3 regions of the Paenibacillus sp. GM2FR genome follow, and region 1 is predicted to be linked to each of the others. Evidence: predicted binding sites of a transcription regulator. Region 1 holds the regulator's gene; each other region holds the start of a gene.
What was found. The regulator Rex, encoded in region 1, represses fermentation and respiration genes when NADH is low (regulators of the CRP and FNR family bind a similar motif). The targets are predictions, from matches to a motif close to TTGTGAAATATTTCACAA.
Positions count from the first base shown of each region.

Region 2: PAEVO_RS29545 (cytochrome ubiquinol oxidase subunit I) is a predicted target of Rex. The motif match lies at 2,444-2,461, and genes of this name have one in related genera.
Region 3: pflB (formate C-acetyltransferase) is a predicted target of Rex. The motif match lies at 3,313-3,330, and genes of this name have one in related genera.

Region 1 covers NZ_MKZM01000008.1:783,500-788,582, reverse strand. The annotation lists gene PAEVO_RS03860 (cell wall elongation regulator TseB-like domain-containing protein) at 1-423, opposite strand, end outside; gene PAEVO_RS03855 (amidohydrolase) at 455-1,756, opposite strand; gene PAEVO_RS03850 (redox-sensing transcriptional repressor Rex) at 1,731-2,396, opposite strand; gene dinG (ATP-dependent DNA helicase DinG) at 2,459-5,083, opposite strand, start outside.
Region 2 covers NZ_MKZM01000011.1:266,852-271,934, forward strand. The annotation lists gene cydB (cytochrome d ubiquinol oxidase subunit II) at 1-972, opposite strand, end outside; gene PAEVO_RS29545 (cytochrome ubiquinol oxidase subunit I) at 959-2,362, opposite strand; gene ade (adenine deaminase) at 2,650-4,452, opposite strand; gene PAEVO_RS34760 (hypothetical protein) at 4,825-4,956, shown strand; purine riboswitch at 4,934-5,035, opposite strand.
Region 3 covers NZ_MKZM01000008.1:620,086-625,168, reverse strand. The annotation lists gene pflA (pyruvate formate-lyase-activating protein) at 204-947, opposite strand; gene pflB (formate C-acetyltransferase) at 991-3,237, opposite strand; gene adhE (bifunctional acetaldehyde-CoA/alcohol dehydrogenase) at 3,558-5,083, opposite strand, start outside.

The DNA.
Region 1 (5,083 bases):
CTGCCAGGCATACTCGCCTTCATACATTCCAGGCAGCAATCGCTTAATTTCCACACCAGGCAATTCGTTATAAATCTGATCCCGAATCTGGGCTTCCGACATCCCTGTATTCAATAAAACGGACTGGACAGCATCGGCACCTTCAACAGGTACGTTGTCATCTGTAAATTTTACCCATACCATACGATCTTGATTGTCCTGATCCTTGCCGCTTACCACCCAATAGTTATTATCCTCGCCCCACACCGATTTATAGGTCTTTCCGGACGAAACCAATTGGCCATGCTGCTTGGCGGCAGCAATCGCCATTCTTTCTTCATTCCAAGTGTCTTTCATAACATATGAATAATAGAGCTGTAAACCAAGCAGTAACAGCAGCACGCCGGATACACTAAGCAAGATCCACTTCGTTTTTTTCTTCAAATCCGTCTTCCTCGCTCCCCTTGATTATTTCCTAGAGGGTTGTAAGACGCTCAAAGGCACGCTGCGCTTCCCGCCGGATACGTTCCTCATCGAGAGTAAGGCTCGCGCCATTCTTCACGACCTGCTTACCGTCAACCCATACATGCTCAACATCCTTCGCACTGGCGGAGTAGATAGCATGAGAAATATAATCCGTCTTCGGAAGGAAGTGCGCCTGATCCGTGTTCAGTGCGATCATATCTGCCTTCATTCCTACCGCAAGCGTACCGATATCCGCAAGGAAAGCTGACTTGGCACCATACTCTGTACCCATCCGAAGCGCTTCGGATGCAGGAATCGCGGTTGGATCCCCGCTTACTCCTTTATGGATCAGTGCCGCCAGGCGCATCTCTTCAAACATATCCAGATTATTATTGCTCGCAGGTCCATCGGTACCCAAAGACACGGTGACCCCGGCTTTCAGTAGTGCAGGCACGCGAGCGATGCCGCTGGCAAGCTTCAGATTGCTGCCTGGATTATGCGACACCATCACTTGATGCTTAGCCAGGATTTCGATTTCTTCATCGGTCAGATGGACGGCATGCGCAAGCAGCGTTGGACGGGAAAACATGCCAAGCTTCTCCAAATGGGCAACAGGGCGGAGTCCGTAATCATTTACATTCTGAGCGACTTCCGTTTCCGTTTCGGACATATGCGTATGCAAAGGCAGATTCAGATCATGGGATGCCTGAACGAATTTCTCGATGAAATCCGGCGGGCATGTGTAAGGTGCATGCGGCGAGATCATCGCCGTAATTCTTCCATCCGCCTTGCCATGCCAGTCTTTCGCGAATGCAACCGCCTCATCCAGCTTCTGCTGCTGCACCTCAGGCGGACATAATCCGATGACACCGCGTGTCAGTACGCCGCGCATTCCTGAGTCCTGCACAACCTTTGCAACCTGATCCATATGATCATACATATCCACAAACGTCGTGGTTCCGCCTTTGATCATCTCAAGCACGGAGAGTGAGGTTCCCCAGTACACATCGTCGGCCGTGAATTTGGCTTCCATCGGCCACATTTTTTCCTGAAGCCATACCTGCAGTGCCAGATCGTCGCCATAACCGCGGAGAAGCGACATCGCCGCATGTCCGTGCGTGTTCACCAATCCAGGCAGGAAAAACAGATGGGTTCCGTCGATAATTTCTGTTCCCTCTTGGACGGTTGGCTCTTCTTCACCCAGGTAGGTTATCCGGTCATTCTCCACAACCATATATCCGCGTAGCACGGACCTTCCTTTCTCTAGTACCGCAAACGTTCCGTTTTTAACCATCCACTTCGTTGTCGTCATGTGCTGTATCCTCCTTACCGTTATCCAAATAATAGGCCAAACTTTGCAAATCCGTAGTAAAATCAGCCGTATGAATCCGGATATGGGATGGAGCTTTCAGGATGGTCGGCGCAAAATTCAGAATAGCCTCGATGCCTGCGGCGATAAGCTGATTCGCTACATTTTGCGCTTCAAAATCCGGAACGGTGATAATCCCGATACGAATGCCGTACTCATGAACCGTCTTCTCCAGTTCCTCCATCGGCTGTACAACCAAATTGTTTATTTTCATACCAACTTTGGGAGAATACGAATCGAAAACCGCCACAATCTTCATATTGTCCTTCAGAAATGCATTGTAATTTGATAATGCATGTCCAAGATTACCGGCCCCAATCAATGCGACATTGATCTTCTGGTCCAGCTTTAGAATCTGGCGAATTTTCTCGATCAGATAAGATACGTCATATCCGATCCCTTTCCGTCCAAAATCACCGAAATACGCTAGGTCCTTACGAATTTGAGCAGGATTGAGGTCCAGTTTTTGTCCCAGTTCCTGGGAGGAAACCGTGGAGACCTCCCTTTTCTGAAGCTCATTCAAATAGCGCAAGTATACAGGTAATCTGCGGACCACGGCTTCCGAAATTTTTTCCGATTTCATGCATGCTCCCCCTAATAATAGGTTAATAACTACATTTCAATGTGATCGTTCATGGTTTCACTTTATTCAGCTTGGTTCTCTACGCCTGCCTCTTCCTGCAGCCATTCCGAAATTCGGGGAACAATCCCCTCGGTCGGCATGTGCTCCATCTTTGGTCCCGGCAAGGAATATAGGAAATATTTTCCGTAATAGGATTCAATGACCCGGGTATCGTAGACGATGACAATCCCCTTGTCTTGCGCTGTCCGTACCAGTCGGCCAAATCCCTGTTTGAAGCGAATGACGGCTTGCGGAACCGAAAGCTTCATGAAGGGGTTCTTCTTCTGCTGCTGCAGCAATTCGCTCTTGGCTTCAACCAAAGGGTGATTCGGCGGCTGGAACGGCAGCCGGACGATCGCAAGGCAAGTGAGCGCCTCACCGGGTATGTCAACCCCTTCCCAGAAGGAGCTGGTACCCAGCAGAACCGAGGCGCTGCTATCCTGGAATCTCCGGATTAACTTGGTACGGCTGGTTCCATCCATCCCTTGTCCCAGTACCGTAATATCGCTGGATGCCAGCGCCTCCTTCAAGGGCTCATGCACCTGACGCAGCATCCGGTACGAGGTGAACAGGACAAGCATACGTCCATGCGTAGCGATTGCCGTATCGGCCAATGATTGCACTAGTGTATTCACAAAGAGTGCATCCCCGACCGAGCCCTTCACGCTCGGAAAATCGCGCGGCACGACAAGGAGAGCCTGCTCCCTGTAATTAAACGGGGACGGCAGCAGAACCGTGTTCAGGTTGCCGCTATCTGCCGCTTCCTGTAGACCCAAATTCTCGATCATGAACTGGAACGATTTGTCCACCGACAAGGTCGCCGACGTCAGGATCACGCTTTGTTTCTTGTCAAAAAACAATTCCTTCAAGTGGGTGCTTACATCGACAGGCACCGCATAAAGCTGCAGCGATTTCCCGCGGAAATTGCCGTTAGCCTCCATCCAGTATACCGTGCCTTCATCATTCAGAGCCATGAAGGACCTCAGGTCCTCGCGGTGTGCGGCCAGGTCCTTAAACAGACCCGATAGGTCTGTTAACAGACTGTCGGCACTGTAATCGTCGAGATCTTCCTTCATTTCGGCGATCAGCTTGTCACCCTTGCGTACGACATCGCCCAGTATCACATGGATTTGATGTTCCAGCTCGGCAAGCGAATCCCAATCCTTCGGCTTCTTAAGAGGCGATAAGCGAAGCGAGAATTGACCGGCGTCTCCTGGAGATGCATCTCCGCGTTCCGGAAGCAGTCCGAACAATTGATCGCTGAGTCGATCCCAATTCTCTTTTACGGTGATCAGATCCGGATAAATCCGATCTATGATGGAAGACCACTCGACAGCCTTCTCATGGGATGAAACTTGCAGCAGCTGGCGAAGAGCCGGGAGCTGACCGCTGCGGTTGTCTTTGTACATACGGGTTAGCGTATGGACAACCGAAAAATATTTCATCTGCAAGCCAAGGTGCTTGCCGGCGACATCCTCCAGATGATGCGCTTCGTCGATGACGAGACGCTCATAACTCGGAAGCAGCTGGTGATTCGCTTTTACGTCGGTGAACAGCTTCGAATGGTTCGTAATGACAACATCCGCGATGCCCGCTTCATGCTTGGCTCTGTGATAGTAGCATTTGCGGAACCATGGGCAGGCACGCCCAAGGCAGGAATCCGAATCGCTGGAGATGGTCTCCCAGAAATCCCCCCCGCGGCCGCCAAGGTTCAGCTCCTCATCATCCCCGTTCTCCGTCTGGGTCAGCCAGACCAGCATCTGCGCCGCGGTGATCACATCTTCCTTCGGTGAATGAAAATCTCTTCTATTTATTTTATGTTCAAATTTTCTCAAACACAAATAATGGCCTCTTCCCTTGAAAATAGCCGCTTTAAACGGAAAAGGAACAACCTGGGTGAGCAGGGGAATATCCCGGTCACGCAGCTGTTCTTGAAGGTTGATCGTATGCGTGCTCACCATAACCTTCTGTTCCTGCTTCACGCTTTGATAAATCGACGGCAGCAAATACCCGAGGGATTTGCCTGTTCCCGTGCCGGCCTCGATTAATAAATGTTTATTGTTATCGAGTGCCTGCATCACTTCCTGGAACATCATGTCCTGGGCATCCCTGCTCTCGTAATGAGGCAGCGTTTCCTTCAGGCGTTCACGTACATCATTCATGTATTGCTCGAAGCTTACATCGGCCAAGGGATTGGGCTCCGTCTCATCCCTGACGGGCGCAATATCGTTCCAATCGTCAACTGCCAGGGCGAATTGACGATAGTACGTATGGGTGTCTCCGGCTTGTACAGCCTGGAGTTCCCTGTCAGCACGGATGCCGTCAAAGAACCAGGCCAAGTCGCTGTCCTCGTCCGCAAACAGGTCGCTTAACCGCTGTACGGTAAGAAGAGGAAGCTCATCGATCTCCTCCAGGCATTTCAGCAGCGCATAGGCTGTGGCAAGCGCATCGCTGTCCGCCTGATGCGGACGGTCATGCTCCAGGCCGAAATGAGAGGACACCATCCCGAGCTGATAAGAAGGCAGCGAGGGAAAACATATTTTTAAGAAGTGCATCGTATCTAGAATTCGGCCGCTGAACGGTAAATAGCCGCAGCGATCGAGTGCATTTTGCAAAAAGTTAAAATCAAAAGCGACATTATGCCCAAC
Region 2 (5,083 bases), on a different contig from region 1:
GAAGTAACTCCAAATTTGATAGCCTAATACGAATGGCAGCAGCGTTACCGCCACAATCGTCATAATCTTGAGGGAATACGGTCCGGAGGCCGCATTATAAATAGTCAGATCAAATGCAGCATGGATGGAGCTGACCATCACGCGCGGGAACAAACCCACGAACACGGACGTTACCAGCAAGGCGATAACCGCCCCGGTCATCCCGAAAGCCCAGCCGTCCCGCTTGATATTCATGAAATATCCGCCCAGCAGGAATGCGAGCAGAGCCAGCACCAGCAGCACGGTTAACACCACGCCACGCTTCTCGAAGATATCGGTCATGAAATACGTCATCACACCAAAAGCCACGAACAGGGCCGCTACGGGAAGCAGGAGTCTCCGGGCCATACGGCGCGCGCGTTCTTGAAGATCCCCCATCGTGCGCAGTGTTGTGAACATCAAGCCATGCAGCAGGCAGAGCATCACCATCGTCAGTCCGCCAACAACAGTATAGCCATTCACAACATCGAACAATCCGGCATGCAGCTGCATCTCTTCGTTAATGGGGAGCCCCTGAATCAGGCAGGCAAAAACAACGCCGAGCAGGAATGGCGGAAGCACGCTGCCGGTGAAGATCGCACCGTCCCACACCCGTTTCCAGCGGACATCGCCCACCTTGCCGCGGAATTCAAAGGCCACCCCGCGGCCGATCAAGGCCAGCAGAAGAAAGACAAGCGGAATGTAGAACCCGCTGAACAGCGTGGCATACCAGTTCGGGAAGGCGGCGAACATGGCGCCGCCCGCCGTCAACAGCCAGACCTCGTTGGCATCCCAGAACGGGCCGATCGAGTTGATCAGCACCCGGCGCTGGGTATCATTTTTGGCCAGCAGCTGCGTGGACATCCCGACCCCAAAGTCGAAGCCCTCCAAGAAGAAGAACCCGATAAACAATACGGCAACAAGCACAAACCACAGTTCGTTAAGAGACAGCATTGTAGCCCTCCTTATTAAACGGATCGCTTGCGTGGTGGTCGTCTTCCTCCGCCGCATACGGTCCTTTCTTAATGACTTTGATGAACAGATACGCCATGACGGCTGCCAGCACCGCATAAATGGCGGTAAACATGATGAGCGAGAACAGAATCGAGCCTGCGCTCACGTTCGGTGAAACACTGTTCTCCGTAGTGATCAGCCCGAATACCGTCCACGGCTGTCGTCCGATCTCCGTCATAATCCACCCCGACGTGTTGGCGATGAACGGCAGCGAAATACCGAACAGCATCAGTCTGAGGAACCATTTGCCAGCCTTCTCGACCTTTTTGCGCAGCATCAGCCATGCTCCGTACAATCCCAGCAGAATCATGATGCTGCCTGCGGCCACCATAATCCGGAAGCTCCAGAACGTGGTACGGACCGGCGGGATATAGTCTCCAGGGCCATATTCCTGCTCATATTGCGCTTGCAGCTCTTTCATTCCGATGACTTCGCCGGAAAATTTGCTGTAGGACAAAAAGCTGAGCAAATACGGGATTTTGAACTCCATCGTGTTCTCCTGCTTATTTGGATCGATGGCTGCAATGACCGTCCAAGGCGCAGGATCGTCACTCGTTTCCCACAGGCTCTCCGCAGCGGCCATCTTCATCGGCTGCGTATCCACCAGATACTGCGCCTGCTGGTGACCGAATACCGCAACCAGAATGGAGGTAATGAGGCCAATCACAATGGCGATGTGAAATGATTTTTTAAAGAAATCCAAATCCTGCTTCTTCATCAGCTTGTAGGCACTCACACCTGCTACAAGGAACGCCCCGGTTGCCAAAGCTCCGAAGATCGTGTGCGGGAACTCCACCAGCAGCTGACCGTTCGTAATCAGTGCGAAGAAATCGTTCATCTCCGCCCGCCCATTGTTCATCTCGAACCCGACGGGACGCTGCATAAACGAATTAGCTGCCAGAATCCAGAAGGCGGACATCAGGGTGCCGAAGGACACCAGCCAGATGCTGAGCAGATGGACCTTCTTCGATAACCGGTCCCACCCGAATATCCACAGCCCAATAAACGTCGACTCAAGGAAAAATGCCAGCAGAGCTTCGATCGCAAGCGGTGCGCCAAACACGTCCCCGACAAAGCGCGAGTAATCCGACCAGTTCATGCCGAACTGGAATTCCTGCAGAATCCCAGTCACAACCCCGACCGCAAAGTTAATCAGGAACAGCTTTCCCCAGAACTTGGCCATTTTCTTGTAGACTTCCTGGCCTTTGACAACATACATCGTCTCCATGATGGCAATCAGAAACGCCAATCCGATGGACAACGGTACGAAAATAAAGTGAAAAATGGTTGTCGATGCGAATTGAATTCGCGCCAGCATAACCGGATCCATATCAGATACCCCTTCCTTTAGCTCACGTGATCACTTCAAATTTGATTCTTTTTGTATTGTCGCAGACCGCGATGCAAAGGATTGTGATAAACATCACAATATCAGGACTGAAACCGGGGCGAAAAGTTATAAATTTGTGACGAAAATCACTAAGTGAACAACGGTAAAACTGAGCATCGAAAAAAGGGAAACGGCTCGCTGCCTCTGCCGGCGGTCAAAACGTTGTATTTACAATACAAAAAAGCAGGTTCGCCATCAGGCCAACCTGCTTCGGTATGTCTGCAACCTTATTGAACCGGGCCAATCTCGGTCTCGATGAGCTTGAATTCCGTTACGTCCGCGATCCCGCGGTTGGTAATGCGGATTTCCGGAATCACCGGCAGCGCAATGAGCGAGAAGGTCATGAACGGTGCATGGATGTAGCATCCAAGCTCCTTCCAAGCTTCCTCCAAAGCAGCGACTTCCTCCGCTACGATCTCAACCGGACGGTCCGCCAGCAAACCGGCAATCGGCATCGCCACCTTCGCCAGCACCTTGCCGTCCCGTACCACGATCATGCCGCCTCCGCACGCCGCCAGCTCATTCGCCGCGAGTGCCATATCCTCGGCATTCGTGCCCATCACGAGCAGATTGTGGCTGTCGTGCGCAACCGTGGAAGCAACCGCGCCGGTCTTGAGTCCGAAGCCGTTCGCAAAACCGAGCGAGATTTGCCCGGTTGCGCTGTGGCGCTCGATGCATGCCAGCTGAACCACATCTTGATTCAGGTCCGGCTGGATGACGCCTTGCTCCACAGAGAGCACCGCGGTCATTTTGGCGGTACGGGCACTGTTCTCGATGACGCGCACCACATTCACTTCCGTACGCGTCGCATCGAACTTGCTGCGCTGCAGAAAGTCATCAGCGGTAAGCGAACGCTGCAGCCGAACCGATTGAAAGGCTTTTTCCGGGTATTGATATACCGGGAACTCCTTCACGAGCCGGCCGTTCTCTGCAACCACTTCGCCATCCGTGATCACGACTGAAGGTACCATGCTCAACAGATCATCAATCAGCAAAATATCCGCCGTTTTGCCAGGTGAAATGCTGCCCAGCTCCATGTCCATGCCGAAATAACGAGCCACGTTGATCGTTCCCAGCTGGATCGCCGTAACCGGGTCCACGCCCTCTTCTATAGCGCGGCGGACCACATGGTTCATGTGACCGAGCCTCAGCAGCGTCTGTGGATACACATCATCCGTAACCAGAGAAATATTGTCTGTTCGCACCTTATCTTCCGTTATGACCTTAACAACTTCCTTTACATCCTGCCAAGCCGAACCCTCGCGGATCATCAGGTGCATGCCGAGACGGACCTTCTCCAGGGCCTGTTCTCTCGTTACCGTCTCATGGTCGGAGCTTACGCCGGTTGCCATATATGCCTGCAGCATCCGGTCATCCTCGGCCGGAAAATGCCCTGTTACGGTCTTGCCTGCACGCAGCGTAGCTTCAATCTCCCCGCTCATGGTCGGATCGCCGTACACGACGCCCGGGAAGTTCATCACTTCGCCAAGCCCGGCGACGCCAGGCCAGGTCAGCCCTTCCTCGATGTCGGCTACGCCCAGCTGCGCACCGGCATCCTCCAGATCAAACGTCGCCGGTACGCAGGAAGGAATGGTGGTGAACACCTTCATCGGCAGCTGCTGCCCTTCCTCGTGCATCCAGCGCACGCCCTCCATGCCGAATACGTTGGCGATCTCATGGGGATCCATATAAACCCCGGTCGTTCCGCTAACGATAGCCGCCTTGGCAAACTCGGTCACGGTGAGCATCGTGCTCTCCACATGCATATGACCGTCGAGCAGACCAGGCGAGATAAACCGGCCATTCGCTTCGATCACCTGCGTCCCTTTCCCGATCGTATGATCGGCGTTGCCGATATAAGCGATGCGCCCGTACGCCATCGCCACGTCTACCCGTTCCTGAAGCTCACCCGTAAACACATTGACCAGCGTGCCGTTTTTGATAACCAGATCGGCTGGCTCTTGTCCTAACGCAACCTTCCCCAGCTGCCGGCTGACCTCGTATCGTTTCTGTCTTTTAATTGAACTCATGATGAATGCACGCTCCCCTTTTTTTAGATATCAGAACGTATAAACTTCGAAGCTCGTAACTTCCTGATATCGCAATAAAAACTTCATCTAATCGCGGTCTGTCATCTGTGAAAGTGCGTCGATAGACGTTTTTCTTATAGATATCAGAACGTATAAACTTCGAAGCCTGTAACTTCCTGATATCGCAATAAAAACTTCATCTAATCGCGGTCTGTCATCTGTGAAAGTGCGTCGATAGACGTTTTTCTTATAATGAACCGGTAAAAATACAAAATCGATCCGCTCTATAACACGCCAAACACCCCGGGCAGCGTATCTGCCCGGGGTGCCTGTACTATATCCATAGAGGAAGAGAAGCCCTGTGCATCAGCAATGTATGCTATCAGTCTGCACATCACCTCAGCCGTTAAAACCTGCCGGATTCCAATCAAGGTGATCTTCCAGCCCGGCTTCCATCATTATGCGAAGCTGGGCGGGGGGGTGGGATTCTCAACCTTCATGTAGTCAAGTCATTTACGGTAACCTGGTAGAAACGCCTGGGCCCTATTCCCCGGCATATACATCAAGATTTGATTTTGAACAACATTACCCTTCGATTCTTTGGTCGTTTCATTTGTTGTATGAATTATAA
Region 3 (5,083 bases), 160 kb from region 1:
CTTTGACCCTCCCGAAGTGTTTGTATACTTGATAGGCGCTTTCCTTACATCTTCATTATAGAAAGCGATTCCACTTTTCGATAGGTCGATATTTTTCTATCCAAGGGATAAAATCCTCTACAAAAAACAATAACCCTTCCATATCTAGGAAAGGTTATTGTTATTAATCATAACATATTATGTTTAGTATTATACGGGTGGCATTAATTCTGGACAGTCTGTATTTTCTCGGGTATCTCGCCAATCAACCGGTAAGCGCGTGCCACTTCTTCCTCGGACGGAGAAGGCACGCCCTCCAATGGATAAGCCATGCCGAGCTCCTTCCATTTGTACACACCCATCTGATGGTAAGGCAAGATTTCGAATTTCTCCACGCCGTGCAGCGTCCGGATGAATTGACCGAGTGCAATCAAGTCGTCCTCGCTATCATGGATGCCCGGCACATAGACGTGCCGGACCCACATGTTCCGATCATGGTCAGACAGCCAGCGGGCGGTCTTTAACGTCCTTTCATTGGACTTCCCGGTAAGCTTAATATGCTTCTCGTCGTTGATATGCTTCAGATCAAGCAGCACCAAGTCGGTAAACTCCAACAATTCCGATATTTTCTCCGGTTCATTATAGCCGTTGCTGTCCAGCGTTGTATGCAAATTCCAGCGGCGCTTTACTTCCTTGAACAGCTCTGTGACAAAAGGATACTGCAATGTCGGCTCACCGCCGGAGACGGTTAATCCGCCGCCCGATGAACGGTAGTAGCTCAGATAAGGTTCAATCTCAGCCAGCACGTCCTCCACCGTCATCTCGCGTCCTTCATGCAGTCCCCAGGTATCCGGATTATGGCAGTATTGACACTTCAAGAGGCAGCCCTGCATGAAGAGCACAAAGCGGATACCCGGACCGTCCACCGTTCCGAACGTTTCTATGGAGTGTACATGACCTTTTAGCATGGTGCGTCATCCTTTCTGTATCCGCTATGGTTGTCTTCCATTCTTACATCGATCCGTGGAACGTACGGTTGATGACATCGAGCTGCTGTTCGCGCGTCAGTTTGACGAAGTTGACCGCATATCCGGATACCCGGATCGTTAACTGCGGATAATTCTCCGGATGCTCCATCGCATCGATCAGCTGCTCCCGGTCAAATACGTTGACGTTCAGATGGTGCGCTTTGCTGCCAAAATAACCGTCCAGCATCGAAACCAGGTTGTTCACACGGATATCACTCTCTTTACCAAGTGCTTTGGGCACGATCGAGAACGTATTCGAGATGCCGTCGAGGCTGTCCTCATAAGGCAGCTTGGCCACGGAGGTCAGCGAAGCGAGAGCTCCCTTCTTATCGCGTCCGTGCATCGGATTCGCGCCCGGAGCAAACGGCTCGCCTGCCTTACGTCCATCCGGCGTGGTTCCTGTCTTCTTGCCGTATACGACGTTCGACGTAATCGTGAGCACCGATTGGGTCGGCATGGCATCACGGTAAGCCTTGTGCTTGCGAATCATGCTCATGAAGGCTTCGACCAACTCAACGGCGATGCTATCCACGCGATCATCGTTGTTGCCGTAGCAAGGGAACTCGCCTTCGATTTCAAAATCCACCGCAATCCCTTGCTCGTTGCGTACCGGCTTCACCTTCGCATATTTAATCGCGCTCAGTGAATCCGCTGCTACGGACAGGCCTGCGATGCCGCATGCCATCGTGCGCAGGATATCCCGGTCGTGAAGCGCCATCTCAATCCGTTCATAGCTGTATTTGTCATGCATGTAATGGATAACGTTGAGTGTATTCATATAGAGCTTCGCGAGCCATTCCATCATCGGCTTGAATCGCTTCATGACTTCATCATAACTCAGAACCTCGGCGGTGATGGCCGGATATTCCGGTCCAACCTGGGCGCCGGATTTCTCATCCTTACCGCCGTTGATCGCATACAGCAGCGCTTTGGCAAGGTTCGCTCTGGCTCCGAAGAACTGCATCTGCTTCCCGATGCGCATGGCGGATACACAGCAGGCGATGCCGTAATCGTCTCCGTAGATCGGACGCATGAGATCATCATTCTCGTATTGAATCGAACTGGTTTCGATCGAAACCTTCGAACAGTATTTTTTGAAGGCTTCCGGCAGCTTCTCCGACCACAGCACCGTCAAGTTCGGTTCCGGAGCAGGTCCCAAATTGTACAGGGTGTGCAGGAAACGGAAGCTGTTCTTGGTCACCCTCGTCTCACCGTTTACCGACATCCCGCCGATGGATTCCGTCACCCACGTCGGATCCCCGCTGAACAGCTCGTTATAATCCGGCGTACGCAGGAATTTCACGATCCGAAGTTTCATAACGAAATGGTCGACCAATTCCTGGGCTGTCTCTTCCGTCAGCTTGCCTTCAGCCAGATCCCGCTGAATATAAATATCAAGGAAAGAAGATACCCGGCCAAGCGACATCGCAGCGCCATTCTGTTCCTTGATCGCAGCCAAATAACCGAAATACAACCACTGGAATGCTTCCTTCGCCGTATTCGCAGGCTTGGAAATGTCAAAACCGTGCATACCCGCCATTTCCTTCAGTTCCTTGAGTGCCCGCATTTGTTCAGACAATTCTTCGCGCAAACGGATAACCGGCTCATCCATGGCATCCACTTCAAGCTCGGCGAGTTCTCTCAATTTGTCCTGAATCAGTGCATCTACACCGTATAACGATATTCTGCGATAGTCACCGATGATACGTCCGCGACCGTACGCATCAGGAAGTCCCGTAATAATCCCGGCCTTGCGCGCTGCTCTCATCTCAGGAGTATAGGCGTCAAACACGCCTTGATTATGCGTTTTGCGGATGCCGTTAAAGATGTCCACAACGGCCTGCGGCATTTCAAAGCCGTATGCGTTGCACGCATCAATCATCATCCGGATCCCGCCAAAAGGTTGAATCGAGCGCTTGAACGGCTCATCGGTCTGAACGCCGACAATCTGTTCTTTATCCTTATCCAAATAGCCAGGTTGATGGGAGGTGATGGTTGAAGGTGTATGGACATCCACGTCCAGAACCCCGCCGTTGTCCCGTTCCCTTATGGTTAAATCCGATACGATATCCCACAGTGCTTTGGTGTTATCCGTGGGTCCTGCCAAAAATTCATCAGAGCCATAATAGGGAGTAATGTTCTCTGCAATAAAATCATTAACGTCAATTCGCTTGGTCCATTTACCTGATTTAAAACCTTTCCAGCCTGCTTCTTTTTCAATCACCGACATATCGAATCCCTCCTAGATTTGCTGGGGCTTGCAAGGACAGGCGGGGCCACACCTTGATCTATCTCAGATCTTTAAATGTGATTATTTTCACGACCAATGATGCAACTACCCCGCCTTGTGCCTTCAAGCTTCTATATCAAAGATCTGAGATTCAGCTTCCTTCTACACCTTTATTGTAGTCCTGTTGATCTCTTGTATCTGTGATAATAATCACAAACTTAACTTTTCCCGTGATTTTTATCACTCTGGTCCTGGTCTCGCATACCTTACCTCAAAACCTTCACAGATCTTCATGATCGGCGTTTCAATACCTATCCTATTCAGAACCGGCCGTAGAATGCATTGCGGTAAACTTCTGCGAGCTCTGTCACCAGCGGCAGCTTCGGATTGCTCGTTGTGCACTGGTCTTCAAAAGCCCGATCCGCCAAATGCTCAACATTTTTCTCGAAATCTTTAGGATCGATGCCAAGCTGCTGGAACGACTCCTCGATACCGAGCTTGCTGTTCAGCTCCCGGATCGCGGCAATCAAACTGTTTACGCCCTCTTCCGTCGTTCTTGCAGGCAGCCCCAGAATCCGTGCGATTTCAGCATATCTCTCATCAGCTACAAAATGGGTGTATTTAGGCCATGCCGCGAATTTCGTTGGCTTCTTGGCGTTGTAACGGATGACGTGAGGCATCAGGATAGCATTAGTGCGTCCGTGTGCCGTGTGATACTGGCCGCCCCACTTATGTGCAAGACTGTGGTTGATGCCCAGGAACGCATTCGCAAAAGCCATGCCGGCAAGCGTCGAAGCATTATGCATTTTCTCGCGGGCGAGCTTGTCACCGGTAAGCGCCGACTGCTCAAGATACTGGAACACCAGCTGTATGGCCTTGATGGCAAGCCCATCCGTATAATCGCTGGCCATCACCGATACGTAGGCTTCAATGGCATGTGTCAGAACGTCCATTCCGGTATCGGCTACCGCCGTTTTAGGCAAGGTGTACACAAATTCCGGATCGATTATCGCCACATCCGGTGTCAGCTCATAGTCAGCCAGCGGGTATTTGGTATTTCCCAGCCCTTTGTCCGTGATGACGGCAAACGAAGTCACTTCCGAGCCCGTTCCCGACGTTGTTGGAATGGCAACGAACTTCGCCTTCCGTCCAAGCTTCGGATATTTATAGACCCGTTTGCGGATATCCATGAATTTTTGCTTCAGATTGTTAAAGTCCGTATCCGGATATTCATAGAACAGCCACATGGCTTTGGCTGCATCCATTGGCGATCCGCCGCCGAGGGCGATGATACAGTCCGGCTGGAACCTGGCAAGCATCTCCGTTCCGCGTTCTACGGTCGTTGTCGAAGGATCCGGCTCGACCTCCGAGAAGACTTCGATGGCTACCGGCACTCTGCGTTGACGCAGATAGTGCTCTACCCGCTCCACATAGCCCAGCTTCACCATCATGGGGTCGGTAACGATAGCGACACGGGTGATTTCCGGCATTTTCGCAAGATACTGCGTGGAACCTTTTTCAAAGTAAATTTTGTCCGGCACTTTAAACCACTGCATATTCACGGTTCTGCGGTTCACCCTTTTCACGTTGATTAGATTGACAGCCGTCACGTTCGACGAAGTGGAATTACGTCCATACGAACCGCAGCCCAGCGTCAGCGATGGCAGGTTCGTGTTGTAGATATCGCCGATGCCGCCTTGCGAAGAAGGCTGGTTCACCAGGATGCGGCAGGTTTTCATCCGATCCGAGAATTTCATGATGATGTCCTCATTGTGCGAGTGTATCACCGACGAGTGACCCATGCCGCCAAAAGCAACCATCTCTTCTGCGCGTCTTATGCCTTCCT